4 regions of the Pseudomonas sp. TE3728 genome follow, and region 1 is predicted to be linked to each of the others. Evidence: predicted binding sites of a transcription regulator. Region 1 holds the regulator's gene; each other region holds the start of a gene.
The links. Region 1 encodes FliA, which starts transcription of late flagellar genes. Its sites were predicted from a motif close to CTAAAGTTTNNNNNNNNNNNGCCGNTAA; they were not measured.
Positions count from the first base shown of each region.

Region 2: the regulator FliA is predicted to act here: its motif matches at 1,558-1,585, upstream of ACZ89R_RS01180 (methyl-accepting chemotaxis protein).
Region 3: the regulator FliA is predicted to act here: its motif matches at 1,600-1,627, upstream of ACZ89R_RS18975 (methyl-accepting chemotaxis protein).
Region 4: the regulator FliA is predicted to act here: its motif matches at 1,763-1,790, upstream of ACZ89R_RS20190 (methyl-accepting chemotaxis protein).

Region 1 is NZ_JBWBQT010000001.1:6,000,606-6,004,146, forward strand. Features, by position in the region: gene flhF (flagellar biosynthesis protein FlhF) at 1-818, shown strand, start outside; gene fleN (flagellar synthesis regulator FleN) at 935-1,765, shown strand; gene fliA (RNA polymerase sigma factor FliA) at 1,762-2,502, shown strand; gene ACZ89R_RS26485 (chemotaxis response regulator CheY) at 2,671-3,042, shown strand; gene ACZ89R_RS26490 (protein phosphatase CheZ) at 3,073-3,541, shown strand, end outside.
Region 2 is NZ_JBWBQT010000001.1:265,516-269,056, reverse strand. Features, by position in the region: gene ACZ89R_RS01195 (MmcQ/YjbR family DNA-binding protein) at 1-148, shown strand, start outside; gene ACZ89R_RS01190 (DUF1294 domain-containing protein) at 165-593, opposite strand; gene ACZ89R_RS01185 (undecaprenyl-diphosphate phosphatase) at 590-1,420, opposite strand; gene ACZ89R_RS01180 (methyl-accepting chemotaxis protein) at 1,713-3,347, shown strand.
Region 3 is NZ_JBWBQT010000001.1:4,315,649-4,319,189, forward strand. Features, by position in the region: gene ACZ89R_RS18965 (FecR domain-containing protein) at 1-942, opposite strand, end outside; gene ACZ89R_RS18970 (sigma-70 family RNA polymerase sigma factor) at 942-1,442, opposite strand; gene ACZ89R_RS18975 (methyl-accepting chemotaxis protein) at 1,742-3,541, shown strand, end outside.
Region 4 is NZ_JBWBQT010000001.1:4,605,522-4,609,062, reverse strand. Features, by position in the region: gene tatC (twin-arginine translocase subunit TatC) at 139-939, shown strand; gene ACZ89R_RS20195 (16S rRNA (uracil(1498)-N(3))-methyltransferase) at 936-1,643, shown strand; gene ACZ89R_RS20190 (methyl-accepting chemotaxis protein) at 1,832-3,541, shown strand, end outside.

The DNA.
Region 1 (3,541 bases):
GTCGCCTGCAACGCATCGGTCTGTCCGGCCCGTTGTCGCGCGATCTGCTGGCACTGATTACCGATATTGATGAACCCCGTCAGGCCTGGCGCATGTTGCTCGCGCACCTGGCGCGGATGATCGCCACTCCGGAAGTCGAGCCATTGGAAGAGGGTGGTGTGATTGCCATGGTTGGCCCGGCAGGCATGGGCAAGACCACCACGCTGGCCAAGCTCGCAGCGCGTTATGTGCTCAAGTACGGCGCGCAAAACATCGCGCTGGTGAGCATGGACAGCTATCGCATCGGCGCTCAGGAACAGCTCAAGACCCTGGGCCGCATCCTCAACGTGTCGGTCACCCACGTCGACCCGGGCCAATCGCTGGTGCAGGCGCTGGAGCCTTTGCTGCGCAAACGCGTAGTGCTGATCGATACCGCCGGCCTGCAAGCCAGCGATCCAGCACTGCGCATGCAGCTCGAAAGCCTGGCCGGACGGGGCATCAAATCAAAAAATTATCTGGTCTTGGCAACCACTAGCCAGAAACAGGTTCTAACCGCCGCTTATCACAGTTACAAACGTTGCGGCCTTGCCGGCTGCATCCTGACTAAACTGGATGAAACGGCAAGCTTGGGCGAGGTGTTGAGCCTGGCCATCAGTCATGAACTGCCGGTGGCTTACCTGACCGATGGCCCGCGGATTCCGGATGATTTGCATCTGCCGCGTCGTCATCAGTTGGTCAGCCGTGCCGTTAGCGTGCAAATGCAGGAAGAACCCAGCGAAGAAGCCATGGCTGACATGTTCGCTGATATTTACCACAGCCCGACCAAGCAGGTTGGCTGAGGTACTAATGAACAGTTTTTGTACCTACATCGATGGTCTGCCATGCATTGTTCAGTTGGTGAACGCGCAGCCAGTAATGTGGCCTCCGTCTAAGTAAGACAAGGTAAAGAAATAACATGGGCAGCATGCATCCCGTACAGGTGATCGCGGTGACCGGCGGCAAAGGTGGCGTCGGGAAGACTAACGTGTCAGTGAACTTGTCCCTGGCTCTAGCTGAGCTCGGCCGGCGCGTCATGCTGCTGGATGCCGATCTGGGACTGGCGAACGTCGACGTCCTGCTGGGACTGACACCCAAACGCACGCTGGCCGACGTGATCGAAGGCCGCTGTGAGCTGCGCGACGTGCTGTTGCAAGGACCCGGCGGCATACGCATCGTCCCGGCGGCGTCCGGCACCCAGAGCATGGTTCATTTGAGCCCGGCCCAGCATGCCGGCCTGATCCAGGCCTTCAGCGACATTGGCGACAACCTCGACGTATTGGTGATCGACACCGCTGCGGGCATTGGTGACTCGGTAGTCAGTTTCGTTCGTGCTGCCCAGGAAGTGCTGCTGGTGGTGTGCGATGAGCCGACCTCGATTACCGACGCCTACGCGCTGATCAAATTGTTGAATCGCGACTATGGCATGAACCGCTTCCGCGTCCTGGCCAACATGGCGCAGAGCCCGCAGGAAGGCCGCAATCTGTTCGCCAAGTTGACCAAGGTCACGGATCGTTTCCTCGACGTCGCCTTACAATACGTTGGTGCCGTGCCTTACGACGAAAGCGTGCGCAAGGCCGTGCAGAAGCAGCGTGCTGTCTACGAAGCCTTCCCGCGTTCCAAGTGCGCCCTGGCGTTCAAGGCCATTGCGCAGAAGGTCGATACCTGGCCACTGCCGGCCAACCCGCGTGGGCACCTGGAGTTTTTCGTCGAGCGCCTCGTGCAACAGACCGCAGGACCCGTCCTATGACAGCCAGTGGTTACAACCTCTACAAGAAGTCGGCACGTGACGCGCAGTACGAGCTGATCGAGCGTTACGCGCCACTGGTCAAACGCATTGCCTACCACTTGCTGGCGCGTCTGCCGGCCAGTGTCCAGGTCGAAGACCTGATCCAGGCCGGGATGATCGGCCTGCTTGAAGTATCAACCAAATACGACGCCAGCAAAGGCGCGAGCTTCGAGACGTACGCGGGCATTCGAATCCGCGGCGCGATGCTCGATGAAGTGCGCAAGGGGGACTGGGCGCCACGTTCGGTTCACCGCAATACCCGTATGGTCAGCGACGCAATTCGCTCGATTGAAGCTAAAACCGGCCGTGACGCTAAAGATCACGAAGTTGCGGCCGAACTCCAATTGAGTCTCGACGATTATTACGGGATTTTGAACGACACCCTCGGTAGCCGGTTATTCAGTTTCGACGATCTGTTGCAGGACGGCGAACACGAAGGGCTGCACGAGGATGGCGCCAGTGCTCATCTCGAGCCGTCGCGCGATCTGGAAGATGAACGCTTCCAGGCGGCGCTGGCGGACGCGATTGCCAATTTGCCGGAGCGTGAGCGACTGGTGTTGGCGCTGTACTACGACGAAGAGTTGAATCTCAAGGAAATCGGTGAGGTCCTGGGGGTCAGCGAATCGCGGGTCAGCCAGTTACACAGCCAGTGCGCGGCCCGTTTGCGGGGGCGTTTGGGGGAGTGGCGAGCGCGCTGACAGGCAGTGTGGAGACACTGCGAACGAGGTGGGTACGGCATTTTGCTGCATCGGCCACGGCCCGTTGTAATCCATGCAACTGTTGAGTGTTACGCCGAATTGATTGAACGGCGCGTTCAGGTGCTGCGCGCGTTTTAAGACTGCTTGGAGGTCGAATTGGACAAGAATATGAAAATCCTCATCGTTGATGACTTCTCAACGATGCGGCGGATCATAAAAAACCTGTTGCGTGACCTTGGGTTCACCAACACGGTCGAGGCGGATGACGGTATTACCGCGATTCCGGTCCTCAACAGCGGGAGCATCGACTTTCTGGTAACGGACTGGAACATGCCCGGCATGACCGGTATTGATCTGCTGCGCCACGTGCGTGCCGATGAAAAACTCAAACACCTGCCGGTGTTGATGGTCACGGCCGAAGCCAAGCGCGAGCAAATCATCGAAGCCGCTCAGGCGGGTGTGAACGGCTATGTGGTCAAGCCATTCACGGCTCAAGCGTTGAAAGACAAGATTGAAAAGATCTTCGAACGCATCGGTTGATGTGCAAAGCCAGTCCGTCACGGGGGAGCTATGGAGCATAACGAATCTTCACAGGGCGATTTTGAGTCGACCCTGAAAAAACACGCGGTCGAACTGGTCGAAAGCCTTGAAAAAGGCAGGTTCGGCGACGCTGTGCAACTGATCCATGAGCTCAACCAGACCCGTGACCGCGGCCTGTATCAGGAAGTGGGCAAGCTCACCCGCGAGCTGCATAGCGCGATCGTCAATTTCCAGATTGACCCGCACATGCCGCAAGCCGAGGAAGTGTCTCAGATCACGGATGCCACCGAGCGCCTGGGGTATGTGGTCAAGCTGACCGAGGCCGCAGCCAACCGCACCATGGACCTGGTGGAAAACGCCACGCCGCTGATCAACAGCCTGAGCGACGAAGCTCAGGCGCTGAGCACGGATTGGGGACGGTTCATGCGTCGCGAAGTCGGGGCTGAAGAGTTCCGTGAACTGGCCCGGCGGGTCGACGGTTTCCTGACCCGCAGCAGTG
Region 2 (3,541 bases), 5.7 Mb from region 1:
GGCACCGTATCTGGCCCGGGCCCAGTGGGTCATCATGGAAACGCCCTACCCCCTGGGCACCGAAGAGCTGCAAGGCTTGCTGCAACGTTCCCACCAACTGGTGGTGAGCAAGTTGCCCAAGCGCACGCAGGTCGGCTTGCTGCTTTAAAGTGCTTTAAAGTGCTTTAAAGCAATGCAAACAGGTTAGCGCCCAGAAACAGCTGATCGATCCAGAACACCTGGTGCATCAGCACGATGAGCCAGAACACCAACTGAAACGAGACTTTGCGGGTCTTGTGCCGAAACGCTTGCTGGGCCAGCAAGGCACCCGGCCAACCACCCGCCAGCTCCACCGCGTGCAGGACGTTCTCCGGCGTGCGCCAGCTATCGGCGCGGGCCTTGTGCTTGTCGCTCCAGTACAGGAAAAACGCCAGCACGCTGACGATGCCGTAGGCCGCCAGGGGAATCACCGACACCCCGCGCAGCCACATCGACACCGAGCCAAACAACGGCACTGCGCACAGCACAACGAACACCAGCAGTTTCAGCCGCAGATTCTGAATGGCGCCCCCGGACTTGCGCCCGGGGTTGTTGCGCGCACTGGAATCGCTCATGGCTTGACCGCGGTCCAGTCGACCCACCCGAATTGCCAGGTGGCCAGGATCACCAGACCGAACACAATGCGATACCAGGCGAATGTCGCATAGCTGTGGCTGGCAATGAAGATCAGCAGGGCTCGAACGGCGATCATCGCAAAGATGAAGGCGGTGATGAAGCCAATGGCAAATACCGGAAAATCAGCCGGCACGAAGAGGTTGCGGTATTTGTAGCCCGAGTACACCGCCGCCCCGACCATGGTTGGCATGGCAAGGAAGAACGAGAATTCGGTGGCCGTTTTGCGCGACAACCCGAACAGCAAACCGCCAATGATCGTCGAGCCGGAACGCGAAGTCCCCGGAATCATCGCCAGACACTGGGCGAAGCCGACTTTGAGAGCGTCTTTCCAGGTAATGTCATCGACGCTTTCAGCATGCACTTCATGCTGACGACGTTCGGCCCACAACATCACGACCCCGCCCACGACCAATGCGGTAGCCACGGTAATCGGGTTAAACAGGTACTCATGAATCAAGTCGGCGAAAATCACCCCCAACACCACCGCCGGCAGGAAAGCGATCAACAGGTTAGCGGTAAAACGCCGAGCGCTGGGCTGCGTCGGCAAGCCAATGACCACGTCGAAGATCTTGCGGCGAAACTGCCAGACCACCGCCAGGATCGCGCCGAGCTGAATGATGATATTGAAGGCCATGGCCCGCTCGCCGCCGAAATTGAGCAAGTCCGCCACAATAATCTGGTGCCCGGTACTGGAAATGGGCAAGAACTCCGTCAGCCCTTCTACCACGCCTAAAATCAATGCCTGAAAGGCCGTCCAAAGATCCATCAATCCCCCAAGAAACAATGCCCCCAGGCATGCTCCGTTAATAATTTATAAGCATTAACTGCGATCAACCTTAGCTGAATCCCCGCGCGCACAAGATCCACGCAAAACGGTAAAAATTGCGTGAAAAAAGACTTGGGCTCAGGTTTTCCCGCGCGGGGCCGAAATCCTATCAGACAAGCCTCGTTTACGCTGTCGCGTAATAGGACCTGAGTCGGATAGGCCCGATCGGCAAAGTGTGATTGGATGCTGGCGATCGTTTATTACAAGAACAAGAAACCGGAGTAATCGCGTTATGAACAGCTTGCGCAGTGTGTCGATCAGCCGACGCTTGTGGCTCATCTTGATCGTGGCCGTGGTGATGCTATTGACGTTGGGCGTGTTGATGCTCAAGCAGATTCACGACGACCTCTATCAGGCCAAGGCCCAAAAGACCCAGCACGTGGTGCAGACCGCCAGCGGGATCCTCACCTACTATCACGGCCTGGAAACTGCCGGCACCCTCACCCGCGATGCCGCGCAAAAACAGGCACTGACCGCCGTGCGCGGTTTGCGCTACGACCAGAACGATTATTTCTGGATCAACGACCTGACACCCGTCATGGTCATGCACCCGACCAATCCGAAACTTGAAGGTCAGAATCTCTCGACGATCCGCGACCCCGACGGTTTCGCGCTGTTCAACGAGATGGTCGCCATCGCCAAGGCCAAGGGTGCCGGCATGGTCGATTACCGCTGGCCGAAACCGGGCGCCAGCGCGCCGGTGGAAAAAACCTCCTACGTGAAACTGTTCGAGCCCTGGGGTTGGGTGATCGGTTCGGGTGTGTATATCGATGACATGCAGGCCGAATTTCATGCCCAAGTCTGGAAGGCCTCTTTTGTGGGTCTGGTAATTGCGCTGATCATGGCCCTGTTGGTGATCATGATTGCTCGCAGCATCGTGCGTCCGCTCCAGGAAACCGTGAACGCCATGGCCAACATTGCCAGCGGTGAAAGCGACCTGACCCGCAGCCTCGATACCCACGGCCAGGACGAAGTCACGCAACTGGCCCGGCACTTCAACGCCTTCACCGCGAAACTGCGTCTGGTGATCAGTCAGTTGCAGGTGTCCGCCGGCGCGCTGGGCCAGTCTTCCAGCGAACTGGGCAACGATGCCGCGCAAGCCCAGCAACGCAGCCAACAGCAATCCCAACAAATGGAACTGGTGGCGACCGCGATCAACGAAGTGACCTACGGCGTGCAGGATGTGGCCAAAAACGCCGAACACGCCGCCAGTGAAATGCGCAATGCCGAGTCTCAAGCGCAACAGGGCCAGGTCAATATCGACGGCAGCCTGCAGCAGATCGACAAGCTGTCGTCGACCATCGATCAAGCCGTTGAAGTGATTCGTACGCTGGCCGCCGAAAGCACGCAAATCGGCAGCGTTCTGGAAGTGATCCGCTCCATCGCCGAGCAAACCAACTTGCTGGCCCTCAACGCAGCCATCGAAGCCGCCCGAGCCGGCGAGCAAGGTCGCGGGTTTGCGGTGGTCGCCGATGAAGTGCGCCTGTTGGCCCAGCGTACTCAAAAATCGACGGCGGAAATCCAGTCGATGATCGAACGCCTGCAAAGCCATTCCGAAGCGGCGGTCAAGGTGATTGGCGACAGCAGCCGTGCCTCGCAACTGACCATCGAGCAGGCCGGCCTGGCCGGTGCCAGCCTGAATGCCATCGGCCAGGCCTTGCGCAATCTCAATGGGTTGAACGCTTCGATTGCCAGTGCGACCTTGCAGCAGGCCCACGTGGTGGAAGACATCAACCAGAACGTGACCCAGGCCGCAGGCTTGTCCCACAGCACGGCACTGGCGGCCGAGCAGTCGAGCGTGGCCAGCGTTCACCTCAAGGAATTGAGCGAGCAGTTGAACGGGTTGCTGAAGCAGTTCCGGGTCTGATCAATTCAGTAGGGGCAACTGGCCCGGCCAGCCCGGAACACCAGTCGCCCCCATCGCGAGCAGGCTCGCTCCCACATTGGATCGTTGTCGAACACAAAACCTGTGTCCTCTAAAGATCTCCTGTGGGAGCGAGCCTGCTCGCGATGAACGATGACGCGATTTTTCCGGGTACAATTCGCTCCCCCTCATTTTCA
Region 3 (3,541 bases), 1.7 Mb from region 1:
GATGGCCAGTAGTTTGTCGGTGTCTTCGAGACGGAAAACCCCGGACAGCCGCAAGTGGGCAATGTCGGCCGCGCAGGTCAGATAGCCGGGACGGTAACGTCCGACTTCATTAATGAAATCCCCGAGGCGCATGTTGCGGGTGACGATCAGGCCATCCACCCAGGCCCCCGCATCCATGTCCTGCGGCGGTGCCAACTGCGCTCGACTCCGATCGATCAAATAACTCTGCCCGGCCTGCACGTGGATCGGCAGGCCATCGGCGGCCCGTGGCGAATGGATTGCGACGACGCCGCTGGTGACGCTGAGCTGCGTGCAGTCGGCGTCCTGACGAACAATGAAGCGCGCCGCCACACTTTCGAACACACCGTGACGGCTTTGCACCCGCAACGGTCCATCAAACGAAACCCCTTCACTTGCCCCACCGCACGTCACGACGATCTCGCCGCGAGTCAGTTTGATCAGGCGCTGCCGCGCGGTGTAGTCCAGATCCACCGCGCTGGCGGTGTTGAGCTCCAGGCGCGTGCCATCCGGTAACTGGAAACCGCGTCGCTCGCCTGTTGTGGTGGCGAAGTCGGCGGTCCATTGTTGCCAGCCGATCGCATCCTTGCCCAGCCATGCCGCCGAACCCATCAATAATGCGCCCGACAGCAGCTTCAATGCCTGGCGCCGCCCGAGTCCCTGTGCGCTGTTTTCCAAAGTATTGAAAGCGACTTGAGCGCCGGGCACCGCGCGTAGATTACTGCTCAACTCGGCTTGCAGGGACTGCACCCGTTGCCAGGCTAGTTCGTGTTCATGGTGTTCCGCCCGCCAGACGTCGCATTGTTGGCGCAGTCTGGGATTGGTCGCGTTGTTACGCAGGCGCAGCAACCAATGGATGGCTTGTTTAACCACCTGCTGATGCGGCGCACCGCGGCGGTTCAGTGCTGAGTTATCCGCAGGCATCACGCTTCATACCGCAGCACATAGCAGTGATAAAGCGCGTCAGCCACATAGCGTTCCACCGAACGCAGGGATAATCCCATGTGTTCGGCGATCTGCTTGTGGGTAAGTCCTTCGCACTGGGCCAGCAGAAATGCCTGACGCACTTTCGGCTTCAGGCCTTCAAGCATACGGGCGATGCTTTCCAGCAATTCGAGCACCAATGCCCGCGCCTCGGCGCTCGGGGTTTCGGCCTCAGGCAAATGGGCGATGGTTTCCAGGTAGGCACGCTCGATTTCCTCTCGACGCCAATGGTCGATCACCAGGCCGCGGGCAATGGTTCGTAGAAAAGCGCGGGGGGCCTTGAGCTCCAGGCGTTCGGTTCTTTGCAGCAGCCGGACGAACGTGTCCTGAGCCAGATCCGCCGCATCGGCTGCATTGCCCAATCGCGCACGTAGCCACGTGTTGAGCCACCCGTGATGGCTGCTGTAAAGCGCCTGTACTGCAAACTCAGGTGAAGACATGAACGCGACAGCCCGACGTCACAAATGATAATTAGTCGCATTGTCATCAAGGGTCGGAAAATTTGCAACTGCCGTTCGAGCAACCGTCAGTAAACACCCCTACTTGGGCGCTCTAGCACGCCGTTCGGCGGGTATCTGACGGGTTTCGTACAAATCCCTAAGATTTCTCTCGCTCGTGCCGACAGATTGGTGAGACATGCGTGCACCAAAGTAGAGCGGCCCAAGAATGCCGTCTGCACGGTTACATGGAATGTTGAAACCGGAACGCATCCCCACTTTTTGCATAAGAAGCCCATGAAATGAATCTCAAGTTCAGCCATAAAATCCTGCTGGCCGCTTCAGGCGTCGTGGTGCTGGCTTTTGCGTTGTTCACTTTGTACAACGACTATTTGCAGCGAAACACCATTCGGCAAAACCTCGAGTCATCCGTTGAGCAAGCCGGCGAGCTGACCGCCAGCAGCGTGCAGAACTGGATGAGCGGCCGGGTGCTGGTCCTGGAAAATCTCGCGCAGAACGTCGCTCATCAAGGCGCCAATGCCGATTTGCCGGGGCTGGTCGATCAACCTGCCCTCACCTCGAACTTCCAGTTCACCTACGTCGGGCAGGCCAATGGTGTGTTCACCCAGCGCCCTGACGCGAAGATGCCGGACGGCTACGATCCGCGTCAGCGTCCCTGGTACAAACAAGCCGTGGTCGCCGACAAGACCATGCTGACCCCGCCTTACATGGCAGCGGTCGGCGGGTTAGTGGTGACCATCGCCATGCCGGTGAAAAAGCAAGGCGAACTGCTGGGCGTCGTCGGAGGCGACTTGAGTCTCGAAACCCTGGTGAAGATCATCAACTCGGTGGACTTCGGTGGCATCGGTCACGCGTTCCTCGTCAGCGCCGACGGTCAGGTGATCGTCAGCCCGGACAAGGATCAGGTGATGAAGAACCTGAAAGACATCTATCCGGGCTCCAGTGTCCGTATCGGGAAAGGCAATCAGGAAGTAGAACTGAACAAGCAGGACCGCATCCTCTCGTTCACGCCGGTGAGTGGTTTGCCAAATGCCGAGTGGTACATCGGTCTGTCGATCGACAAGGCCAAGGCCTACGCACCACTGAGCCAGTTCCGCACCTCGGCGCTGATCGCGATGTTCATCGCCGTGACCGCCATTGCAGTACTGCTGAGTCTGCTGATCAGCGTGCTGATGCGTCCGCTGACCACGATGGGTCGTGCGATGCAGGACATCGCTCAGGGCGAGGGCGATCTGACCCGGCGTCTGGTGGTAGAAAGCAAAGACGAGTTCGGCGAGTTGGGCGGCTCTTTCAACCAGTTTGTGGAGCGGATTCACGCGTCGATTTGCGAAGTGTCCTCGGCGACCCGTCAGGTTCATGACCTGTCGCAACGGGTGATGGCATCGTCCAACGCTTCGATCGTCGGCTCCGACGAACAAAGCGCCCGCACCAACAGTGTGGCTGCGGCGATCAACCAATTGGGCGCCGCCACCCAGGAAATCGCCCGCAACGCCGCCGATGCTTCGCAACACGCCAGCGGCGCGAGCGAGCAGGCCGATGACGGTCGTCAGGTGGTGGAAAAAACCATCCTGGCCATGACCGAGCTGTCGCAGAAAATCAGCTTGTCCTGCACGCAGATCGAAACCCTGAACGCGAGCACCGACAACATCGGCCACATTCTCGATGTGATCAAAGGTATTTCCCAGCAGACCAATTTGCTGGCGCTCAACGCGGCCATCGAAGCGGCCCGTGCCGGTGAGGCCGGTCGTGGTTTTGCGGTGGTGGCGGACGAGGTGCGTAACCTTGCTCATCGCACCCAGGAGTCGGCGGAAGAGATCCACAAGATGATCAGCTCGCTGCAGATCGGTTCTCGCGAAGCGGTGACCACGATGAATGCCAGTCAGGCATCCAGCGAGCAGAGTGTCGAAGTGGCGAACCAGGCCGGCCTGCGTCTGGTCAGCGTGACCCAGCGCATCGGCGAAATCGACGGCATGAACCAGTCGGTGGCCGCAGCGACCGAAGAGCAGACCGCTGTGGTGGAAACCCTCAACGTCGACGTCAACCAGATCAACCTGTTGAACCAGCAGAGCGTGGCCAACCTC
Region 4 (3,541 bases), 1.4 Mb from region 1:
GCTTTCAGGCACAACCCGGAGGGCCGGCCTGTATTTGCGCAGGGCTGCGTTACTCGTCGCTTATTTGAAACGCCAAACCACGCTCCTCGCGCCTTGCCCTGCGCAAATACAGGCTCGGCGCGACACAGGAAATGACCGATGACAGGCCCTAATCTCCCCGAAAACGACCAGCACATGCCGCTGGTTTCGCACCTCACCGAGTTGCGCACTCGCCTGCTGCGTTGTGTCGTGGCGGTGTTCATCATTTTTGCCGGGCTGTTCGCCTTCACCCAGCAGATCTACACCTTCGTCTCCACACCGCTGCGCCAGTACCTGCCGGCCGGCGCGACGATGATCGCCACCGACGTGTCGTCGCCGTTCCTGACGCCGCTGAAGCTGACGATGATGGTCTCGCTGTTCCTGGCGATCCCGGTGATCCTGCACCAGATCTGGGGCTTTATCGCACCGGGCCTGTACAAGCATGAGAAGCGCATCGCGGTGCCGTTGCTGGTCTCCAGCATTCTGCTGTTCTACACCGGCATGGCCTTCGCCTATTTCCTGGTGTTCCCGCTGATCTTCAAGTTCTTCGCCGCCGCCACTCCGGCCGGCGTGGAAATGATGACAGACATCACCAGCTACCTCGATTTCGTCATGACGCTGTTCTTCGCCTTCGGCGTGGCGTTCGAGATTCCGGTGGCGGTGGTGCTGCTGGTGTGGATCGGCGTGGTCAATGTCGCCTACCTGAAGAAAATCCGCCCGTACGTGATCATTGGCTGCTTCGTGGTCGGCATGATCCTGACGCCGCCGGACATCTTCTCGCAGACGCTGCTGGCTGTACCGATGTGGTTGCTGTTCGAGATCGGCATCCTGTTCGGCAGCCTGATCAGCAAGCGTGGCGAGCACCCGGACGATCAGCCGGCTGACGATCACAACGACCAGCCGCCAGCGACTCAAGCGTGAATTTGCTGCTCCTCGAAGAGGCCGACTTCATTGCGGCCGACCGGGCGATCCTGCGCGATCGCCGGTTGACCCACATGCAGGAAGTCCACCGCTCGGCGGTTGGCGACAGCCTGCGGGTCGGGCGTATCGGCGGCTTGATGGGCTCGGCCGAGTTGCTGCGCCTGGACGCCGATGAAGCCGAGTTGCGCATCACCCTCGACCAGCCGCCACCGGCCAAGCTGCCACTGACTTTGGTGCTGGCGCTGCCGCGACCGAAAATGCTCCGTCGGGTGTTTCAGACCGTGGCCGCCATGGGCGTGCCGCGCATCGTGCTGGTGAACAGCTATCGCGTCGAGAAGAGCTTCTGGCAAACCCCGTTCCTGGAACCCGAGGCGATTCGCGAGCAATTGATCCTGGGTCTTGAACAGGCCCGGGACAGCGTGCTGCCAGAGGTCGTCATCGAGAAGCGCTTCAAGCCTTTTGTCGAAGACCGTCTGCCGGCCATTACCGAAGGCACCCTCGGCCTGGTCGGTCATCCCGGTGACTACCCACCCTGCCCTCGCGGCCTGGACGAGCCAGTGACCCTGGCTATCGGCCCCGAAGGCGGCTGGATTCCCTACGAAATCGACTTGCTGGGCAAGGCCGGCCTGCAACCGGTGCAACTCGGCGAGCGCATCCTGCGGGTCGAAACCGCCGTTACGGCGCTGCTTTCTCGTTTGTTTTAACCCTTCCGGATCACACCTCCCCATGTAGGAGCTGCCGAAGGCTGCGATCTTTTGATTTTCAGAATCAAGATCAAAATATCGCAGCCTTCGGCAGCTCCTACGGGATCGTGCCTTGACGCCTACAGAATGCCGTCTGCCGGCCGATACAGCTCCCATAAAACCAATTAATGGTCCGAGGGAGTAGCAGCATGTACCGATGGCTGGCCGAGAAACTGGGAAACGTAAGCGTCAATCGCAAACTGGGTGTCGGCTTCGGTCTGGTGCTGCTTCTGACCTTGTTGATCACCTTTACCGGCTGGACCGGCCTGAGCGGTGTGATCAGCCGTGGCGATACGCTAGGGTTCATTTCCAGCCTCAATGAGCTGACCAAAGACCTGCGTCTCGCCCGCCTGGATTACGACATGCGCCGTGGCGAACAAGGCCCGGGCGCCGTCAACGAGCTGATCGGTCAACTCGATACCGGCCTGAAAACCGCCCGTACGCTGATCGAACAGCCTGCCGACGTGGCCATGATCGACCAGCAATTGGCCGCAGTCAGCGAGTACAAACGCGCCTTCGCTGATATGACTCAGGCCACCGCCACCCGCGAAGATGCTCGCAGCAAATTGGGCGCCACTGCCGATAACGCTGTGGCCCGGGTCGCTGAAGTCGAAAAATCCCTGCTGCAAGGCGACAGTGTCGCCCAGTTCAACAGCGTGATCGACCTGAGCAAACTGATCCAGCAAGCACGTTTCCAGGTACGCGGCTACACCTACAGCGGCAAGCCCGAAGCCGAGCAGCCAGCGCTGGACGCCATCGGCAATGCTCTGAAAAACCTCGAAAGCCTGCCGTCTCAACTGCCGGAACAACACATCGCCAACCTGCAACAAGCGACCGACTCGCTCAAAGCCTATCGCGCGGCGGTCAGCCAATTCCGCGACTCCCAGGTCGCCAGCGCTGCCGCCCTCAAACGCATGAGCGCGCAAGGCGACATTCTGTTCGACGTCAGCAAAAAGCTCACTGTCTCGCAAACTGTCGTACGTGACACCGATGCGGCACATGCAAAAAACCTGCTGCTGTTGGCCACCGTCCTGGCGTCAGCCTTTGGTTTGTTCGCGGCTTGGGCCATCACTCGCCAGATCGTCATTCCCCTGAGCCAGACCCTCAAAGTGGCCGAGCGTGTCGCCGCGGGCGACCTGACTCACAATCTCATTTCAGAACGTCAGGACGAACTGGGTCAGCTACAGCGCGCCATGCAGAGCATGACCCTGGGTCTGCGAGAACTGATCGGTGGCATCAGCGATGGCGTGACCCAAATCGCCAGCGCCGCTGAAGAGCTGTCCGCCGTCACCGAGCAGACCAGCGCCGGGGTCAACAGCCAGAAAGTCGAGACCGATCAAGTGGCCACCGCCATGCACGAAATGACCGCCACTGTGCAGGAAGTCGCGCGCAACGCCGAGGAAGCGTCCGAAGCTGCCGTCGCCGCCGACCAGCAGGCCCGCGAGGGTGACAAGGTGGTGGGCGAAGCCATCGCCCAGATCGAGCGCCTGGCCGTCGAAGTCGGCAACTCCACCGCCGCCATGGGCGATCTGAAACGCGAAAGCGACAAGATCGGCAGTGTGCTCGATGTGATCAAGTCCGTGGCCCAGCAAACCAACCTGCTGGCGCTCAATGCCGCCATCGAAGCCGCCCGCGCCGGTGAAGCGGGACGCGGTTTTGCGGTGGTCGCCGACGAGGTCCGCAGCCTGGCCCAGCGCACCCAGAAGTCTACCGAAGAAATCGAAGAGCTGATCGTCGGTCTGCAAACCGGCACTCAGCAGGTCGCGACCATCATGGACAACAGCCGCAGCCTGACCGACAGCAGCGTCGAACTGACCCGCCGCGCCGGTGGCTCGCTGGAAAGCATCACCCGCACCGTA